Regions from separate parts of the Serratia sarumanii genome, predicted to be linked through region 1. Evidence: predicted binding sites of a transcription regulator. Region 1 holds the regulator's gene; the other holds the start of a gene.
What was found. The regulator PurR, encoded in region 1, represses purine synthesis genes. The targets are predictions, from matches to a motif close to CANGCAAACGTTTGCNTG.
Positions count from the first base shown of each region.

Region 2: a site for PurR is predicted at 1,578-1,595, ahead of cvpA (colicin V production protein). Genes of this name have one in related genera too.

Region 1 is NZ_CP124750.1:2,205,533-2,219,163, forward strand. It holds gene pykF (pyruvate kinase PykF) at 1-763, opposite strand, end outside; gene SSARUM_RS10560 (cupin domain-containing protein) at 1,157-1,462, opposite strand; tRNA gene SSARUM_RS10565 (tRNA-Val) at 1,574-1,650, opposite strand; tRNA gene SSARUM_RS10570 (tRNA-Val) at 1,671-1,747, opposite strand; tRNA gene SSARUM_RS10575 (tRNA-Val) at 1,768-1,844, opposite strand; gene SSARUM_RS10580 (MATE family efflux transporter) at 2,027-3,403, opposite strand; gene SSARUM_RS10585 (riboflavin synthase) at 3,642-4,292, shown strand; gene SSARUM_RS10590 (I78 family peptidase inhibitor) at 4,347-4,640, shown strand; gene cfa (cyclopropane fatty acyl phospholipid synthase) at 4,714-5,865, opposite strand; gene punC (purine nucleoside transporter PunC) at 6,210-7,421, opposite strand; gene punR (DNA-binding transcriptional activator PunR) at 7,545-8,489, shown strand; gene purR (HTH-type transcriptional repressor PurR) at 8,486-9,511, opposite strand; gene cydH (cytochrome bd-I oxidase subunit CydH) at 9,836-9,925, shown strand; gene sodB (superoxide dismutase [Fe]) at 9,987-10,565, opposite strand; gene SSARUM_RS10625 (C40 family peptidase) at 10,765-11,583, opposite strand; gene SSARUM_RS10630 (Grx4 family monothiol glutaredoxin) at 12,000-12,347, shown strand; gene rnt (ribonuclease T) at 12,416-13,099, opposite strand; gene gloA (lactoylglutathione lyase) at 13,179-13,586, opposite strand.
Region 2 is NZ_CP124750.1:3,483,934-3,489,178, forward strand. It holds gene purF (amidophosphoribosyltransferase) at 1-998, opposite strand, end outside; gene cvpA (colicin V production protein) at 1,020-1,520, opposite strand; gene dedD (cell division protein DedD) at 1,755-2,492, opposite strand; gene folC (bifunctional tetrahydrofolate synthase/dihydrofolate synthase) at 2,493-3,758, opposite strand; gene accD (acetyl-CoA carboxylase, carboxyltransferase subunit beta) at 3,950-4,858, opposite strand; gene SSARUM_RS16575 (DedA family protein) at 5,091-5,245, opposite strand, start outside.

The DNA.
Region 1 (13,631 bases):
CTTCGACCGGGATCTCCACGCCCAAGTCGCCACGGGCAACCATGATGCCGTCGGACGCTTCGAGGATCTCGTCGAAGTTGTTCAGGCCTTCCTGGTTTTCGATCTTGGAGATGATCTGGATTTGCTCGCCGCCGTGGGCTTTCAGGTGTTCGCGGATCTCCAGCACGTCTGAGCGTTTGCGGATGAAGGACGCCGCCACGAAGTCGACGCCTTGCTCGCAGCCGAAGATCAGGTCGCGTTTGTCTTTTTCGGCCAGCGCAGGCAGCTGGATGGATACGCCCGGCAGGTTGACGCCCTTGTTCTCGCCCAGGTCGCCGTTGTTCAGCACTTTACAAACGACTTCGTTCTCGGTCACGTTGGTGACTTCCATGCCGATCAGGCCGTCGTCAACCAGCACGGTATTGCCGATCTTCAGGTCGGCGGCGAAGCCGGCGTAGGTGACCGCCACGCGTTCGCTGTTGCCGATCACGCTCTGGTCGGTGGTGAAAGTGAAGGTTTGGCCGGCGACCAGCGAGGCGTCTTTGCCGCCTTCCAGTTTCATGGTGCGAATTTCCGGGCCTTTGGTATCCAGCAGGATGCCGGCGTTGATGCCGGTTTTCGCCATCACGGCGCGCATGTTCTTGATGCGGTTGCCGTGCTCTTCATAGTCGCCGTGAGAGAAGTTGAGACGCATCACGTTCATGCCCGCATTGAGCAGGTTGGTCAGCATTTCTTCCGATTCGGTTTTTGGACCGATGGTACAAACAATTTTGGTCTTTTTCATGGCGGAGTTTTCTACAAGTTGTGATGGATAAAAAAACGAATTTGACCGGCGCGGTTTACGCCGGTAGGGAATTTGGGCCGTGCCTGGTGGTGAAAAACATAGTTAAGGATAGGTGACGACAGTTGAAGTGGGGCGGAAAAATTCAGCCCGCGCGGGGGCGCGGGGATGCTGCGCAACGGGGTAAGATCACATTGTGTTGTTATTGCGTTTTCGCAGATCAAGGGCTGAAACCATTCAACTGATAGACGTTGCGCATTATAAAGGCTAAGCGGCGGGAAACAAAATAAAAAACCGCGGCGGTGCGGCGGATATAGCAAAACGGGGCCAAATGTGGCGCAAATGCAACGCGTTGTGGGCCGTTTGTTGCGCAAATAACCTTTCTGTAAATATGGCTTACCGCGGTAGGGGGATTTCCAGCAGCACGCCGGCGCTCAGGCAGAAGCAGCCGCTGGCGACGTTGGCCGGCAATATCAGGCTCTCACCGGCCCGCACCACTCGCGTATCGCCGCCGAGAGTGAACTCGAATTCACCGGATATCACTCGGGTTTGCAGCGCGTGCGGGGGCTTTTGCAACTGGCCGAAGGCGCCGGCTTCGAAACGCACTTCCGCCGCCGGCGAACCGTCGCTCATCACGCCTTCACGGCGGGCAAGGCCATTGTCGAGCGGTAAAAAGGCGGTTTTGGCGGTAAAAGTGGTCATGTGGCGTTCCTGATGACGGTAGCACGGCGCGATCGACATAACGGGCAGGCGGTCGGGCAGAGACGAAATAACGGGAAGTATAACGCGACAGGGGGAGGTGAATCAGCAATATGGTGCGTCCGAGTGGACTCGAACCACCGACCCCCACCATGTCAAGGTGGTGCTCTAACCAACTGAGCTACGGACGCACTGCGCTGCTTCTGAAATTTGGTGCGTCCGAGTGGACTCGAACCACCGACCCCCACCATGTCAAGGTGGTGCTCTAACCAACTGAGCTACGGACGCACTGTACTGCTTCAGGAATTTGGTGCGTCCGAGTGGACTCGAACCACCGACCCCCACCATGTCAAGGTGGTGCTCTAACCAACTGAGCTACGGACGCATCTTTTCCTGCCTGTCATGGCTGACAGCGGGGACGAATATTAACGAGCTACCCGCGTGCTGGCAAGGGGAAAAGCGCAATTTTATTTGGTATTTCACGCGATTGCTGAGGTTGTGCGCAGTCCGGCGTTTTTTTCCGCAAACCGCAGCCCGGCCGGGGATGAAACCGGCCGGGCTGCGGATTCAGCGCGTGGATCGCTGCAGGATGACGGTGGTCGGCTGTTTCTGCAGCCAGCGCATGCGCAGCGCCATCATGATGGCGGCGAAGGTCAGGCCGATGATAAAGCCGATCCAGAAACCGCTCGGCCCCATCGCCGGCACCACCGCGTCGGTTAACGCCAGCAGATAGCCGCTCGGCAGGCCCAACACCCAATAAGCAATGAAGGTGATGAAGAAGATCGCGCGGGTATCTTTATAACCACGCAGCACGCCGCTGCCGATCACCTGGACAGAATCCGAGATCTGGTACAGCGCCGCCAGCAGCATCAGCTGCGAGGCCATCGCCACCACCGCCGGGCTGTCGTTGTACAGCAGGGCGATCGGTTCGCGGAAGGCGGCGGTAAACAGCGCGGTGCAGACGGCCATGGTGATGCCGACGCCGATGGCGGAGTAAGCGGCGACGCGCGCGCCTTCGACCGAGCCTTCCCCCAGACGATAACCGACGCGGATGGTGGCGCCGACGCCCAGCGACAGCGGCAGTACGAACATCAGCGCGCTGAAGTTAAGCGCGATCTGGTGGCCGGCGACCGCGACGATCCCCAGTGGCGACACCAGCAGCGCCACCACGGCGAACAGAGTGACTTCGAAGAACAGCGCCAGCGCTACCGGCATGCCGATGCCGATCAGGCGCTTCAGCGCCGCCCAGTCTGGGCCGCCGAGATCGCCGGTTTGGCGTTTGATGTCGCGCTGCGACGGCGCGCGCTTCACGTAGCCGCGCATCATCAGGAACATGATCCAGTAGACGCTGCCGGTGGCGACGCCGCAGCCGACGCCGCCCAGCTCCGGCATGCCGAATTTGCCGTAGATGAAGATGTAGTTGATCGGGATATTCACCAGCAGGCCGAGGAAGCCGATCACCATGCCGGGCTTGGTTTTGGACAGCCCCTCGCACTGGTTGCGCATCACCTGGAAGAACAGGTAACCCGGCGCCCCCCACATGATGGCGTGCAGATAACCGACGGCTTTATCCGCCAGCTGCGGATCGATGTTGTGCATCATGTCGATGACGAACTTGCAGTTATACAGCACGACGATCAGCAGCACGGACACGCCGGAAGCCAGCCAAAAACCCTGGCGCACCTGGTGAGCGATGCGATCGCGACGCCCGGCGCCGTTGAGCTGGGCGATAACCGGGGTCAGCGCCAGCAGCAGGCCGTGGCCGAACAGGATGGCCGGCAGCCAGATTGAAGTGCCGACCGCAACCGCCGCCATGTCGGTGGCGCTGTAAGCGCCGGCCATGATGGTATCCACCACGCCCATGGCGGTTTGCGATATTTGCGCGATGATGACCGGGATAGCGAGAGCCAATAAACTACGCGCTTCAATTAAGTACTTCTGCACGCATACACCTTTTCTATTTATATATGTGGGAGGGAGGGCTGCCGCGAGAGGACAACAATTAAAATAGCGGAATTTTGTCAAAAAGATTGTACCTGCTCGGCGTCGTTAAGCAAACGCCGCAGATAAATAGTTATTAAATGCGCAGCCATTCGTTTTTTGCCGTCGCGGATTTGGTTTTCAGCGCCAACTGGGGCAAACTGCCGATAGCGTTTTAACCTATTTAGTAAAAGAGGCACATATGTTCACCGGTATCGTACAAGGCACCGCGCCGCTGGTCGCCATTGATGAGAAACCCAATTTCCGCACCCACGTGATCGAAATGCCTGCCGAGCTGCTGCCGGGGCTGGAGCTGGGCGCGTCGGTGGCCCATAACGGCTGCTGCCTGACCGTCACCGCGGTGGAAGGCAACCGCGTCAGCTTCGATTTGATTAAGGAAACTCTGCGCCTGACCAACCTCGGCGATCTGGCGCTGGGCGACATCGTCAATATCGAGCGCGCGGCGAAGTTCAATGACGAAATTGGCGGCCATTTGATGTCCGGCCATATTATCTGCACGGCGGAAGTGGCCAAGATTTATACCTCGGAAAATAACCGGCAGGTATGGCTGCGCATGCCGAATGCCGAATTGATGAAATATGTGCTGCACAAAGGCTTCATCGGCATCGACGGCATTAGCCTGACCATCGGCGAAGTGGTGAATAACCGTTTCTGCGTGCACCTGATCCCGGAAACGCTGGATCGCACCACGCTGGGTAAGAAACGCCTGGGTGACAAGGTGAACATCGAGATCGATCCGCAAACGCAGGCGGTGGTGGACACCGTCGAGCGCGTGCTGGCCAATCGGGAAGCGGCGCTGGCGGCGGCGATGGCGCCGGCGCACAAAGACTGACAGCGATTCGGGCGTTGCCGCCGGAATCGAATCATAAGCAGAGAGGAGAAACGCGTGAAGTTTTATGGGAAAACGTTGTTGTTAACCGCGTTGCTGGCGCTGAGCGCCTGCAGCAGTTCGCCTGAGCAGGGCGCGAGCGCGCAAATGGCCGATGCGGATGATACCTGCGGCGCTTCGCAGTATCAAAACTTCGTCGGCAAACCGATGACCTCGCTGGAAGGCGTGCGGATCGACGCCAAGGTGCGCGCCATTCCGTACAACTCTGCCGTCACCATGGATTTCAACCTGCGCCGCCTGAACTTCCTTGGCGACAGCGACGATAAAATCATCCGCGTCTACTGCGGCTAAGCCGTACGCGTCGAACGAGCAAAAAAAGGCCCCGGCGATATTGCTGCCGGGGCCTTTTTTGTCGGGCAAGCGCTTAGCGGGCGACGCGGATGCCGCCTTCAACGCCTTTCGGGCTGAACACCACCTGCCACAGCTGCAGATCGCGCGCCCGGAACGCGCCGGCGCAGGCGTTCAGGTAATAGCTGAACATCCGCTCGAAGCGTTCGGAATAGCGCGGTGCAAGCTGCGGCCACGCCTGTTTGAAGCGCTCGAACCAGGCCATCAGCGTGCGATCGTAGTCGGCGCCGATGTTGTGCCAGTCTTCCATCACGAAATGGCCTTCGCTGGCTTCGGCGATATGGCTCACTGAAGGCAGGCAGCCGTTCGGGAAAATGTACTTGTTGATCCACGGATCGACGTTCATGTCGGTTTTGTTGGAGCCGATAGTGTGCAGCAGGAAGAGACCGTGCGGCGCCAGATTGCGTTCTACCACATTGAAATAGGTGCGGTAGTTTTTCGGCCCGACGTGCTCGAACATGCCGACCGAGACGATGCGATCGAACTGCTGATGCAGATCGCGGTAATCCTGCAGCAGGATCTGCACATCCAGCCCGGCGCAGCGCGCCTGAGCCAGCTTCTGCTGTTCTGCGGAGATGGTCACGCCGACCACCGATACGCCGTAATTTTTCGCCGCATAGGCGGAGAGGCCGCCCCAGCCGCAGCCGATGTCCAGCAAGCGCATGCCCGGTTGCAGCTGCAGTTTCTCGCAGATCATCCGCAGCTTGGCTTCCTGTGCCTCCTCCAGCGTGGTGGCGTCTTTCCAGTAGCCGCAGGAATATTGCATGTAAGGATCGAGCATCAGGGTAAACAGATCGTTGCCGAGATCGTAATGTTCTTTGCCGACGATCCAGGCGCGCTTTTTCGATTGCAGATTGGTCAGGCGCGCGGCGGCGATACGCAGGGTATCTTTCAGGTGGTGGGGGAGTTTCTTCTCCAGCCCGGCGCTGACCACGCGCTGGAAGAACATATCCAGCCGCTCGCATTCCCACCAGCCGTCCATATAGCTTTCGCCCAGGCCCAGCGAACCTTGCTGCAAGACGCGTTTAAAGAAATCGGGGTTTTTAACCTGAATATCGAAGGGGCGCGAACCGTTGATTTCAATGCCGGCCAGGCCGAGCATTTCGTGCGCGATACGGTACCACTGATTGTCCTGGATGCTCAGATCTTCTATACACGATGAACTCATAGCTTCTCCATCACCTTCTTCTGACTGATGACCCGTTAGGAAACAGCTTAGACAATTTCTGCGGGTGCATACGTTTACCGGCGGAAAATAGACCCGCGGCGTCTGATATCCGACTATGAACAGAGGAAATTTAAAGAAGCGACCCGGCGCGAACGGCGCGGGATAAACGCATCCTTAAAAAAAGAGTGTGACGCAAAGCGCGTACACAAGCGCTAATTGAGATATAGAGATTATAAGGTGTTACTTTACAAGGTTGTTTTTGAGTATAGGCGTGCCGAGGCGTTGACTCAACTGTAAATCGCACTCGGCACGCATATTCTTTAAGTGATTATTAAACTTGGCAATTATGACGCTGAGTTAGCATGTTCCCGCTGCGGCTTTTGCTGCGCATCGGCCGCTTTTCCACGCTGCAGGAAATACCCCAGCGCGGCCAGGATTACCGTAGACACCATCACCGTCACCGTCGCCAACAGCGGCTGGGCAATAAATGCCGACACCAGCATGCTCGCCACAAAGCACAGCCCCAACTGCAGCGTATTTTGCAGCGCGGCGGCCTTGCCGCTGCTTTCCGGGAACGGCATCAGCGCATTCGCCACCATGATCGGATAGCCGGCGCCGTTGACCAGCGCCATCACGCAGAATGGGATCAGCAGCGTGGTGAGCGTCGGATCGGTCAGGGTGGCCACCAGATACAGCGCCACCATGCTGACACCATAAGCTACCAGCAGCCACGGCAGCAGGGTTTTGCCGTTGATGCGCTTGAGCGCGGCGCGGCAGCCGTAGCCACCCAGCAGGAAGGCCAGCGTTTGCGGCACGTAGCTCAGGCCGATATCGCTCGGGCTGTAGCCCATGTCACCGAGGATGAACGGCGAGCCGGTCAGCCAGGCGAAGAAGCCGGCCGAGCAGGCGGCGTACATGGCGACGTTGCCGCTGAACACCGGGGATCTCAACAGTTGCCAGAAGCTGACGCTGTTTTTTGGCGCATCGGCGCTGGGTTGCGTTTTGGCGCGCTCTTTGAGCAGCAGCGTCGGCAGCAGCAGCAGCGCGGTGATGGCCAACAGCGCGGCGAAGATCGCGCGCCAGCTGGCGTGGTTCAGCAACCAGGCGCCGAGCAGCGGCGCCAGCGCCGGCGACAGCGCTACCAGCGGCATAATGGTGGCGAACACGCGGTTGGCCTGGCCTTCGCGGTAACGGTCAACCACCAGCGCTTGCCAGATGGCGGCGGCGGCGCAGACGCCGACGGCCTGAATAAAGCGCAGGATCCAGAGCTGCACGGCGTTTTCCACCCACAGCATGCCCAGGCAGCCGAGGGCGAACAGCGTCAGCCCGATCAATAATACCGGTTTGCGGCCCAGACGGTCGGAGAGCGGCCCCCACAGCAGCTGCGCAAAGGCGAAGCCGGCCAGGAAGATGCTCAGGCTGGCGCTCACCGCGCCGGCGGAAATTTGCAGTTCCTCCCGCATGGCGCCGAAGGCGGGCAGATACATATCGGTCGCCAGATAACCCAGCATGCTCAGGCCGGCGAGGTAGAACATAAAGCCAAAGGAATTTCGCATGGTATTTCTCGTTAATATTTTAATGTCGCAGGTTTTTAGCGCCGGCCAGTGTATCCGGCTGGATCTCTGCTTGTGAAACGGTAATATTTGCAAAGTGCTGTTAAAAAAATTGAAGGCAAGGCGATGTGGTCTGAATATTCTCTTGAAGTGGTCGATGCGGTGGCGCGCACCGGCAGTTTCAGCGCGGCGGCGCAGGAGCTGCACCGGGTGCCGTCGGCGGTCAGCTATACCGTACGGCAGCTGGAGCAATGGCTGGCGGTGCCGCTGTTTGAGCGGCGTCATCGCGATGTGGAGTTGACGCCCGCCGGTGCGCTGTTTATCAAAGATGCGCGAGTTGTTATCAAAAAAATGCTCGACACCCGCCGCCACTGTCAGCAGGTGGCCAACGGATGGCGCGGCCAGCTGAATATCGCGGTCGACATCATCGTCAAACCGCAGCGCAGCCGCCAACTGGTGCTGGATTTCTACCGTCATTTCCCCGACGTCGAATTGATGCTGCAACCCGAAGTGTTCAACGGCGTGTGGGATGCCTTGGTGGATGGCAGGGCGGACATGGCGATCGGCGCCACGCGCGCGGTGCCGGTCGGCGGCGGCTTCGCCTTCCGCGACATGGGTTATATGAACTGGCTGTGTGTGGCCAGCCCGCAACATCCTCTCGCGCAGTTGACGGGGCCGCTGAATGACGATCAGCTGCGGCCGTACCCTTCGCTTTGCCTGGAGGACACCTCTCGCAATCTGCCCAAGCGCGTCACCTGGACGCTGGATAACCAGCGGCGGCTGGTGGTGCCGGACTGGACTTCGGCGCTCGACTGTCTGTGCGCCGGGCTGTGCGTCGGCATGATGCCGGCGCATCGGGCGCTGCCGCGGGTGCAGCGCGGTGAGCTGACGGCGTTGCAGCTGCAGCAGCCGTTTCCCGCCAGCCCTTGCTGCCTGACCTGGCAGCAGGATAAACCGTCACCGGCGATGAGCTGGCTGCTGGCGTATCTGGGCGATGGGGAGACGCTGAATCAGGAGTGGCTGAGCGAGGTGGAACCGGAAGCCGCGCAGGCTTCCGGCGCGGGGGATTAGCGGCGGTAGTCGATGAACGGGCCGTCGGCGACCGAGCGGCGTTCGATCAGCTTCGGATGCACTTCGATCACCTGCGACTCTTCGCGTTTACTGATAATGCGATCCAGCAGCATGGTGAAGGCCATTTCGCCCAGACGCTCTTTCGGCTGGTGAATGGTGGTCAGCGCCGGGGTGAAGTAGCGAGCGTTGCGCACGTTGTCATAGCCGATCACGGAAATATCCTGCGGCACCCGCAGCCCCAGCTCGTCGGCCGCGCAGATGGCGCCCATCGCCATGATATCGCCGCCGCAGAATACCGCGGTCGGCCGCTGTTTTTGCGACAGGATTTGGTGCATCGCCTTGTAGCCGGACTCCGGCTCGAAGTCACCCTGGACGATCCACTCTTCGCGAATGTCGATATGCGCTTCCTGCAGCGCCTTCATAAAGCCCTGATGACGGCCGCCGCCAGTGTTGCGCGACAGCTGGCCCGGAATGGCGCCGATATCGCGGTGGCCGCGCTCGATCAGGTAACGGCCGGCCAGATAGCCGCCTTCGAACGCGTTATCGATGATGGTGTCGGTGAAGTCGCCGCGCGCGGCGCCCCAGTCCATCACCACCATCGGGATGTTGCGGTAATCTTCCAGCATGCCCAGCAGCTGATCCGGGTACTCGGAGCACATGACCAACAGGCCGTCGACGCGCTTTTGCGCCAGCATCGCCAGGTAGGCGCGCTGCTTGTCCAGATTGTTGTGCGAGTTGCACAGGATCAGGGTGTAGCCTTTGCTGTAGCAGCTGTTTTCCACCGCCTCGATCACTTCGGCAAAGTAGGGCGCTTCGCTCGAGGTGGCCAGCAGGCCGATCGACTTGGTGTGATTGACTTTCAGGCTGCGCGCCACGGCGCTCGGCGAGTAGTGCAGCTCTTTGATGGCGGCCCACACGGCCGCTTTGGTCTCTTCGGCGACGAAACGAGTCTTATTGATGACGTGCGAAACGGTGGTGGTGGAAACGCCCGCGCGTTTGGCCACATCTTTAATCGTTGCCATGTAAGGAATGACTCCTGAACTCACATGTTTACAGCATGTAAGTGTGATGTTAATCGTTTGCCTACGTAGATCCTTCTCCAGAGAAGCGAAAACTGAGTTTTTAGTGTGTTGAAGTCTTCAGCGCTTAATCAGGAGGGGCATGGATGCCGGTACGCAGTTGTGAACTGCGAATTTTGTCGCATATTGAACAAAAGTGGAAGAGGTAATCGAGATTATAAACCGGGAAATGATAACAAGATTTTATCGGCGAACTGTGGGAAAATGATTTGACGTACTAATTGTACGCCTTTTATCCTTAGGAAAGCCCATTTTAAAGGAGTTGTCATGGATACCGAATTGAAGATGTCGCTGTTCACCACCGTCTGCGCGTTGGCGGTCATTATCGCTTTCAGCTTCGTTGCCGCGTTGAACTGATTTACCCCCGGTTATAAAAAAGGCGCAGCCTGGCTGCGCCCCATCACCTCAGAACCTGCGCTTACGCCAGGTTTTCCGCTGCGAAGGTCCAGTTGACCAACGCCCAGAAGTTTTCCAGGTATTTTGGACGCGCATTGCGGTAATCGATGTAATACGCGTGTTCCCACACGTCAACGGTCAGCAGCGGTTTGTCTTCACCGGTCAGCGGGGTGGCCGCGTTGGAGGTGTTGACGATCGCCAGCGCGCCGTCCGGTTTTTTCACCAGCCAGGTCCAACCGGCGCCGAAGTTTTTCACTGCGGCATCGGTAAACTGCTCTTTGAACGCAGCGAAAGAGCCGAAGGATTTGACGATCGCCGCCGCCAGTTCGCCCTGCGGTTCACCGCCGCCCTGTGGCGACAGGCAGTGCCAGTAGAAGGTGTGGTTCCACACCTGCGCGGCGTTGTTGAAGACGCCGCCGTTTGAGGTCTTGATGATCTCTTCGAGCGATTTGCCTTCGAACTCGCTGCCTTTCACCAGGTTGTTCAGGTTAACCACGTAGGTGTTATGGTGTTTGCCGTAGTGGTATTCCAGGGTCTCGGCGGAGATGTGCGGCTCGAGCGCGTTTTTCTCATACGGTAATGCAGGTAATTCAAACGACATTGCTTCCTCCTTTACAGCGCCACTCTTTTTCCGCCGGAGCGGGAGCCGAATGGGCCGTTTTTTATTGTGGTCTTTCAATCTTAACAATTTTCATCATAAAAAACAGGAAGAAAAGCGAGAAATGCGCGTGAGGCGGTGTGAGGGGTGATAGCTTGAGCAGGCGGTTGCGACCGGGGCCGCAACCGCGCAGAGCAGGGAATTAACGAATGGTTTTCGGCGTTACTACGCGGCGCGCGCCGATGTAGTGGTTTTGCCAATAGTCGTTGTCGAGCTGGCTGATGCGGATCTCTTCGCCGGTGCGCGGCGACTGGATGAATTTGCCGTTGCCGAGATAAACGCCGACATGATCCGCCACGCCGCGGTTGTTGATGCGGAAGAACACCAGATCGCCACTTTCCAGTTCGCTTTTCTTGATCGGCGCCGCGTCGCGCAGGTGGTACATCTCGTTGGCGGTGCGCGGCATCTTGATTTTTACCACGTCTTTATAGGCGTAATAGATAAGGCCGCTGCAGTCGAAACCGGTGCGCGGCGAGCTGCCGCCCCAGCGGTAAGGTTTGCCCATCTGGCCCATCAGCTTGGCCATCGCGGTCTGCTTGGCATGCTGATAGCGTTTTTTGTGCGCCGGGCTGAGTTTCAACGGTTTTTCATCACGCGCCAGCTTGGCGGTGGCCATACCGGCTTCGCGGTGGCGGCCGTAGCCTTTTTTGTAGCCCTTTTTCGGCGGGGTGACTTTAATCTTGGCGGTTTTCTGCGCTTTGGCCTTGGGTTTGGCGCTGGCGATCTTTTTCGCGCTTTTCTCGCTTTTCGCCTTGGCGGTCTTGGTTTTTTTCGCGGGGGCCGTCACTTTGGCTTTTTTAGCGGTTTTGTCCGCTTTCTTTTTTCTGCGGTCATCGGGCCGCGCTTCATTAGCATGGCTTTTACGCTGCTCGGCGGCAACACGCGCCTGTGGCGCAGCGTGCGCCAAATTGAAGAAGAGCTGCGTAAACAGCAGCGCAAAGAGCGTAAGAATTAAACGCATGTCGACGTCACCAACCTTGGCCCCGAAACGGATATCGAAAGAGTTACAGTATTCCCGAATTTCGCCATATAAAACAGCGAAGAACTCATAAATAATAATCCATATTGTGAGAAAACGTTAATGACATTTTTTTTGGTTCAAAATCAGCCCGTTGGTGTATGAAAAAGCGCCGGCAGGGGGCTATGGATATAATTAATCCGCGCCGTCACCGCCGCGCAATATATTAGTGAAATGGTCGGATTAAAAATGTTATTCTCAACGTATGTTTTGACCGGAATGACGTGGCCGGTGAAACGCGATCGGCGGCGGGTGAATATCCTTGCAAAAGATGGCGTTTTCTTGCGACTGTTCCAGCCGCTACAATAGCCCGCGTGATGCATGTTGTAGCCATGAAATGTGGCTTGAGGAAGCAATAAATGACGACGACACTTGAAAAAATTCAGCACCAGATCGCTGAAAACCCGATTCTGCTGTACATGAAAGGTTCGCCAAAGCTGCCGAGCTGCGGCTTCTCCGCACAGGCTGTGCAAGCGCTGTCCGCCTGCGGCGAGCGTTTCGCTTACGTGGACATTCTGCAGAACCCGGACATCCGCGCCGAGCTGCCAAAATACGCCAACTGGCCGACGTTCCCGCAGCTGTGGGTAGACGGTGAGCTGGTCGGCGGTTGCGATATCATTATCGAAATGTATCAGCGCGGCGAACTGCAGCAGCTGATCAAAGAAACGGCAGAAAAGTATAAAGCGCAGGAAGACCAGCAGTCTTAATCGACGGGCTTGCGGTTATCGCGTAACGGGCGGCGCCAGTGCAAACTGGGCCGCCTTTTTTGTTGGGCTTATTCGGCGAGATCGCCGGCGGGCAGCGGCCAACCGCCGAGACGTTTCCAGCGGTTAACCAGCTCGCAAAACAGCAGGGCGGTTTGCTCGGTGTCGTACAGCGCAGAGTGCGCCTGGCTGCTGTCGAACGGCATTCCGGCCGCGATACAGGCCTTCGCCAACACCGTTTGGCCCAGCACCAGGCCGCTCAGCGCGGCGGTGTCGAAGGTAGCGAACGGATGGAACGGGTTGCGCTTCAGGCCTGCGCGTTCGGCCGCGGCCATCAGGAAGCTGTGATCGAAGTTGGCGTTGTGCGCCACGATAATGGCCCGGTTGCAACCGCGATCCTTGAGCCCTTTGCGCACCGCTTTGAAAATGGCGTGCAGCGCGTCATATTCGCTGACCGCGCCGCGCAGCGGGTTGTGCGGATCGATGCCGTTAAACGCCAGCGCTTCCGGCTGCAGGTTGGCGCCCTCGAAAGGCTCCACGTGGAAGTGCAGGGTCTCGTCCCGCTGCAGCCAGCCATCTTCATCCATTTTCAGCGTGACGGCGGCGATCTCCAGCAACGCATCGGTATTGGCGTTAAAGCCGGCGGTTTCAACATCTATTACTACGGGATAAAACCCACGAAAACGACCACTCAGGGCGTTAAGATCACTTTTCTCGGCCATCAGTTTCTTATCTTCATCGAATGCAGCGCGCATTATGGCAAATTTTGCGCCCGGTTGCAGGCGCTATCGCGCGGAGAATCAGCAGGGCGCTGGTGCGCCCTGAAGGGGAGGCTTAGTGGCCGAGGCCCTGACCGGCGTGTTTGTTTTCGATCAGCTCGATTTTGTAGCCGTCCGGATCCTCGACGAAGGCGATGACCGTGGTGCCGCCTTTCACCGGGCCGGCTTCGCGGGTGACCTTGCCGCCTGCGCGGCGGATGCTGTCGCAGGTGGCGGCAACGTCGTCCACGCCCAGCGCCAGGTGGCCGAAGGCGGTGCCCATGTCGTAGCTGTCGGTGCCCCAGTTATAGGTCAGTTCGATAACCGCACCTTCGCTCTCTTCCGTATAGCCGACGAAAGCCAGGGAGTACTTGTACTCGGGGTTTTCGCTGGTGCGCAGCAGGCGCATGCCTAATACCTTGGTGTAGAAGTCGATGGCGCGTTGCAGATCACCGACGCGGATCATGGTATGGAGTAAGCGCATAATTCCTCTGAATTGGCTGTGCCGTGGCAGACGGCGGGTGGATTG
Region 2 (5,245 bases), 1.3 Mb from region 1:
CGGCCGACGTAGCGGTTCTTCACAAAGCCCTGGCGGTAGGGCTTCTCGAGAATGCGCGCGATCTCCAGCGCGATGTCGCAGGAGGTTTCCGGAATCGGGATCACCACGTCGATATCCAGATCTTCCCACTCACGGGCAATCTTCTCGCCCAGCTTCTGGCCCATGCGCACGCGGGCGCTGTAGACCGAGATCTTGTCCATAAAGGAGTCCGGGCGCGCGAAATAAACGTATTCGAACAGGCACGGGTTGGTTTTCGGGTTCTCTGCGCACTGGCGGGTGAACAGCTGGCCCTTGGTGGTGATATACACCGCTTCGCCCGGCGCCACGTCGCGCAGGAACTCAAAGCCCAGGGTATCCAGCGCCACGCTTTCGGAAGCCACCATGTACTCGCTGCGGCCATCCTCCAGCGTGCGCTTGCCGATCACCAGTGGGCGAATGCCGTTCGGATCGCGGAACGCCAGCAGACCGTGGCCGATGATCATCGCCACGCAGGCGTAAGCGCCGCGCAGTTGCTGATGCATGGCGGCGACCGCGGTAAAGATGTTGTCGGCCTCCAGCGGGTAGTGCGGGAAACGGTCCAGCTCGCTGGCCAGCACGTTCAGCAGGATTTCCGAGTCGGAGGTGGTGTTGACATGGCGGCGGCCGCTTTCGAACAGCTTTTGGCGCAGCTCATGGGCGTTGGTCAAGTTGCCATTGTGGGCCAGCGTAATGCCGAACGGCGAGTTGACGTAGAAAGGCTGGGCCTCAGAGGCGCTCGAGCTGCCGGCCGTCGGGTAACGCACATGGCCAATGCCCATGTTGCCCTGCAAGCGTTGCATATGGCGCGCCTCAAACACATCCTTCACCAGGCCGTTGGCTTTACGCAAACGGAACCCGTTGTGGGCGTCAATGGTGACGATGCCTGCGGCATCCTGGCCACGGTGCTGAAGCACCGTCAGCGCATCATAAATCGACTGGTTTACCGGCATGAAACCGGCGATACCGACAATACCGCACATGTTGTCTTTTCCTCATCAGCGCTACCGCCCCGGCAATTGGGTCGGCAAGAAACTCGACGTGCTCTGCAGGTAGTCAAAGAACCACCTGATGACGTAACTGAACTGGGGAATGAGCTGCGACTGTTTCCAGTCGGCACTCTGTGAAAAGCCGGTAAAGGTATCCAGGAAGAACAGGATCGCCGCGACGATCAATACTCCGCGCAGCGCGCCGAAGCAGATGCCCAGCACCCGATCGGTGCCCGACAACCCGGTTTTCTCTACCAGTGAGCTAATCACATAGTTAACAATAGCCCCTACGATCAAGGTCGCGATGAACAAAATCGCGATCGCGATGCCGTTTCGCACCAGTTCATCTTCAAAACGAGTGAAATAGACCGCAAGGTAAGAGTAGAAATGGCTGGCAACAAAAAACGCACATCCCCATGTCACAAGTGACAATGCTTCGCGAACAAACCCTCGGATCAGGCTCACCAGAGCCGAAAATCCAATTACCGCTATAATGACGTAATCAATCCAGACCATGAACTATTCCAATGATGAATCGCCCCTGCATCCAATTCGCGGCGAATTCTAACAGAAAAAGAAAACGTTTGCGTAGGGGATTTCCTACCACGTTACAAATAAAAAGCGGCGATCAAAAAATTCTCAATCGCCGCGCCTACATAGGTGATTTCGCCTGTAAAAGGCGCGGTTTTTCTCGCTTTCTCTCCACCACTCCTTCATTCAGGGGCGCATCGTGCTGCGCCCCTGCGGGGTTTAACGGCCGTACGGCTTCACCTGCCCGCTCAGCCCGCTGATCGAGTTCAGCGACGGCAACGCCGCCTGCAGCTTCTGCCTGGAGGCGTCCGGGCCGACGTAGATGCGGGTTATCTGCCCCTGCACCGGCGTTGACGGCACGGTGAAGGCGCGGTAGCCCGAGAGGCGCAGCGAGGCGACAATCTCGTTCGCCTTGGCGGCGTTCTTCAGCGCCCCGAGCTGCACGACATAGGCTTGCCCTGCCGGCGCTTTTTCTTCCGCCGGTTTCGGCTGCGGCGCTGGCTCAGGTTTCGGCGTCGGCTCCGGCTTCGGCACCGGCTTCACTTCCACCGGCTTCGGTTGCGGTGCCGGTTTCGGTTTCACTTCCACCGGTTTGGTTTCCACCGGTTTCGGCTTGGGCTGCGGCACCGGCTGAGGACGCGTCTCGACCGGCGGCGGCGCCACCTGCGTCGGCTGCTGAGCGCTCTGCCGCACCGCCTGTTGCGCCGCCGCTTCATTGGCCGCCTGCTGCTCGACCAGCGCGCCCGCCCCTTCCGGCGGCTGCGCCGGCAGCGGTTGCGTCACCGGCGGCAGCACGTCGTTCTCTTCGACATCGCCCGGTTTCGGCACCAACGGAATGGCCGCAAATTCATCCTCGTAATGCTTCTTTTTGCCGTCCAGCAGCCCTGGCAGGATGATCACCCCCAGCGCCACCAGAATCACGGTTCCGACCAGTCGGTTCTGAAATTTACTCGCCACTCACACTCCCCGCATCTCGTCTAACGCCGCCATCACCTGCGCCACGGTGTGGAACGATCCACAGACGATCACAATATCCTGTTTATCAGCATCCTGCATAGCCTGCCGCCAGGCAGTTTCGACATCATTAAAGCGGCGCGGTTCCTTCAGATGTTGCGCCAGCTGTTCGACGCTGGCGCCGCGCGGCCCGTCGAGCGGCGCGCAGTACCATTCATCCACCTGCTCGCTCAGGCAGGCCAGCGTGCCGGCGATATCCTTGTCCGACAGCATGCCCACCACCGCGCGCACCTTGCCGCCTTCGCGCGGCAGTTTGGCCAGACGCCCGGCCAGATAGCCGGCGGCGTGCGGGTTGTGCGCCACGTCGAGGATCAGCGTCGGCTCCCGCCGCACGATCTGGAAACGCCCCGGCAGCGTCGCCTGCTGCAGCCCGGTGAAGATCGCGCGTTCGTCGATTTCCAGCGGGGAGCAGTTCAGCGCCGCCAGCGCGGTAGCGGCGTTGGCCAGCGGCACATTCGGCGTCGGCAGATCGGTCAGCAGCGTGTCGCCGCCCTGCCACTGCCAGCGATCGCCCTGCTCGCTGAAGCTCCAGGCTTCGCCGCGGCGATACAGCGGCGCGCCCAGCGTTTCGGCAACCTGACGAATGCTCTCCGGCATGTCGGGTTCGCCCACCACCGCCGGCTTGCCGCTGCGGAAAATGCCGGCCTTCTCGCGGCCGATGCTTTCGCGATCGTTGCCCAGCCAGTCGGTGTGATCGAGCGCGATGCTGGTAATCACCGCCACGCTCGGATCGACGATGTTGGTGGCGTCGAGTCGCCCGCCCAGGCCCACTTCCAGGATCACCACGTCGAGCCGCGCCTGTTTGAACAGCTGCAGCGCCGACAGGGTGCCGAATTCGAAATAGGTCAGCGACGTTTCGCCGCGGCCGGCCTCAATGGCGGCGAACGAGCGGCTGTGCTCCGCTTCGCTCAGCTCTTCCCCCTGAATGCGCACGCGTTCGGTATAGCGCACCAGATGCGGCGAACTGTAGACGCCGACGCGCAGGCCGGCGGCCAGCAGAATGGCTTCGAGGGTGCGACAGGTGGTGCCTTTGCCGTTGGTGCCGGCAACGGTGAACACCGTGGGGGCGGGGGTCAGTAAATCCAGATGCGCCGCGACGCGCTGTACGCGCTCAAGGCCGAGTTCGATCGCCTGGCTGTGCAGACGTTCCAGATAATAAAGCCACGAGCTCAATGGCGACGTGGCTTGGGGAATTTGGTGGTTTTGCATGAGTCCCATCACTGAACTTGGGTTCATTAATCCATCAGGGCACCACCCTCACCGCGGTAAAGGCGATGCGCTTCGTGACTGCCGCCAGCCTGCAAACCGCAGCGAGATAGGCCACGGCTGGCAGGGAACGGGCATCAGCCGTCACTTAGCCACAAAGTGGCGGCTGAACCCGGGCGGGATCTGTCTTTGCCTCAGGCGTCAGCCTGCGGCTCCGGCTCAATGACCGGCGCGGCCTCATCGAAATGCGGCTGCGGCTGGTTGGTCAGCTTGGACAGAATGCTCGCCAACGTTTGGCGCATTTCCGGACGGCGAACGATCATGTCGATCGCGCCTTTTTCGATCAGGAACTCGCTGCGCTGGAAGCCCGGTGGCAGTTTCTCGCGCACGGTCTGCTCGATGACGCGCGGGCCGGCAAAGCCGATCAGCGCTTTCGGCTCGGCGATGTTGATGTCGCCCAGCATCGCCAGGCTGGCGGAAACGCCGCCCATGGTCGGGTCGGTCAGCACGGAGATGTACGGCAAGCCGCGCTCCTGCATCTTGGCCAACGCCGCGCTGGTTTTCGCCATCTGCATCAGCGACATCAGCGCTTCCTGCATGCGCGCGCCGCCGCTGGCGGAGAAGCACACCAGCGGACAGTTGTCCTCCAGCGCCTGCTCAACCGCACGCACGAAACGCGCGCCGACCACGGAAGACATCGAGCCGCCGATGAAGGCGAACTCGAAGGACGCAGCGACGATCGGCATGCCGTACAGCGTGCCCTTCATCACCACCAGCGCGTCTTTCTCGCCGGTCGCTTTCTGTGCGGCAACCAGACGATCTTTATAGCGCTTGGAATCCTTGAATTTCAGAACGTCCTTCGGCTCCAGATCGCTGCCCAGCTCCACTTCGCTGCCTTCGTCCAGCAGGGTATGCAGACGCGCGCGCGCGCCCATACGCATGTGGTGGTCGCACTTCGGACACACTTCCAGATTACGCTCCAGCTCGGCGCGGTAGAGGACCTGGCCGCAGCTGTCGCATTTGGTCCAAACCCCTTCAGGAATGCTCGCCTTACGGGTTTGTGTGATATTGCTCTTGTTAAGAATTCGTTCAATCCAGCTCATCGATGACCTTTCTGTTTGAACCTGGCACACGCCAGTCCGCTGTTCATGCTTTAACAATCCCCCTGAAAACACCCCAATGAAAAAATGCCCGTTCGCGGCGCGGCAAGCGCGGCGACTGAGGCATCGGCTTCAGGGTTGTTCGCAGGAACAGACCATAATGTCGCTCATTAAACCATATCGGCCCGACGCTGTGGACAAAAAACTGGTCGAACCGACAGGTTAAGCGATGTTTTTACTGTTTTTGCTGGCGGGCGGCCGCGCGCTTGTGGCGCCAAATTTCAATCACGCCCGGCAGAATCGAAACGATGATGATCCCGACGATCAACAGTTTCAGGTTCTCCTGCACCACCGGCAGATCGCCGAACAGGTAGCCAGCATAAGTGAAGA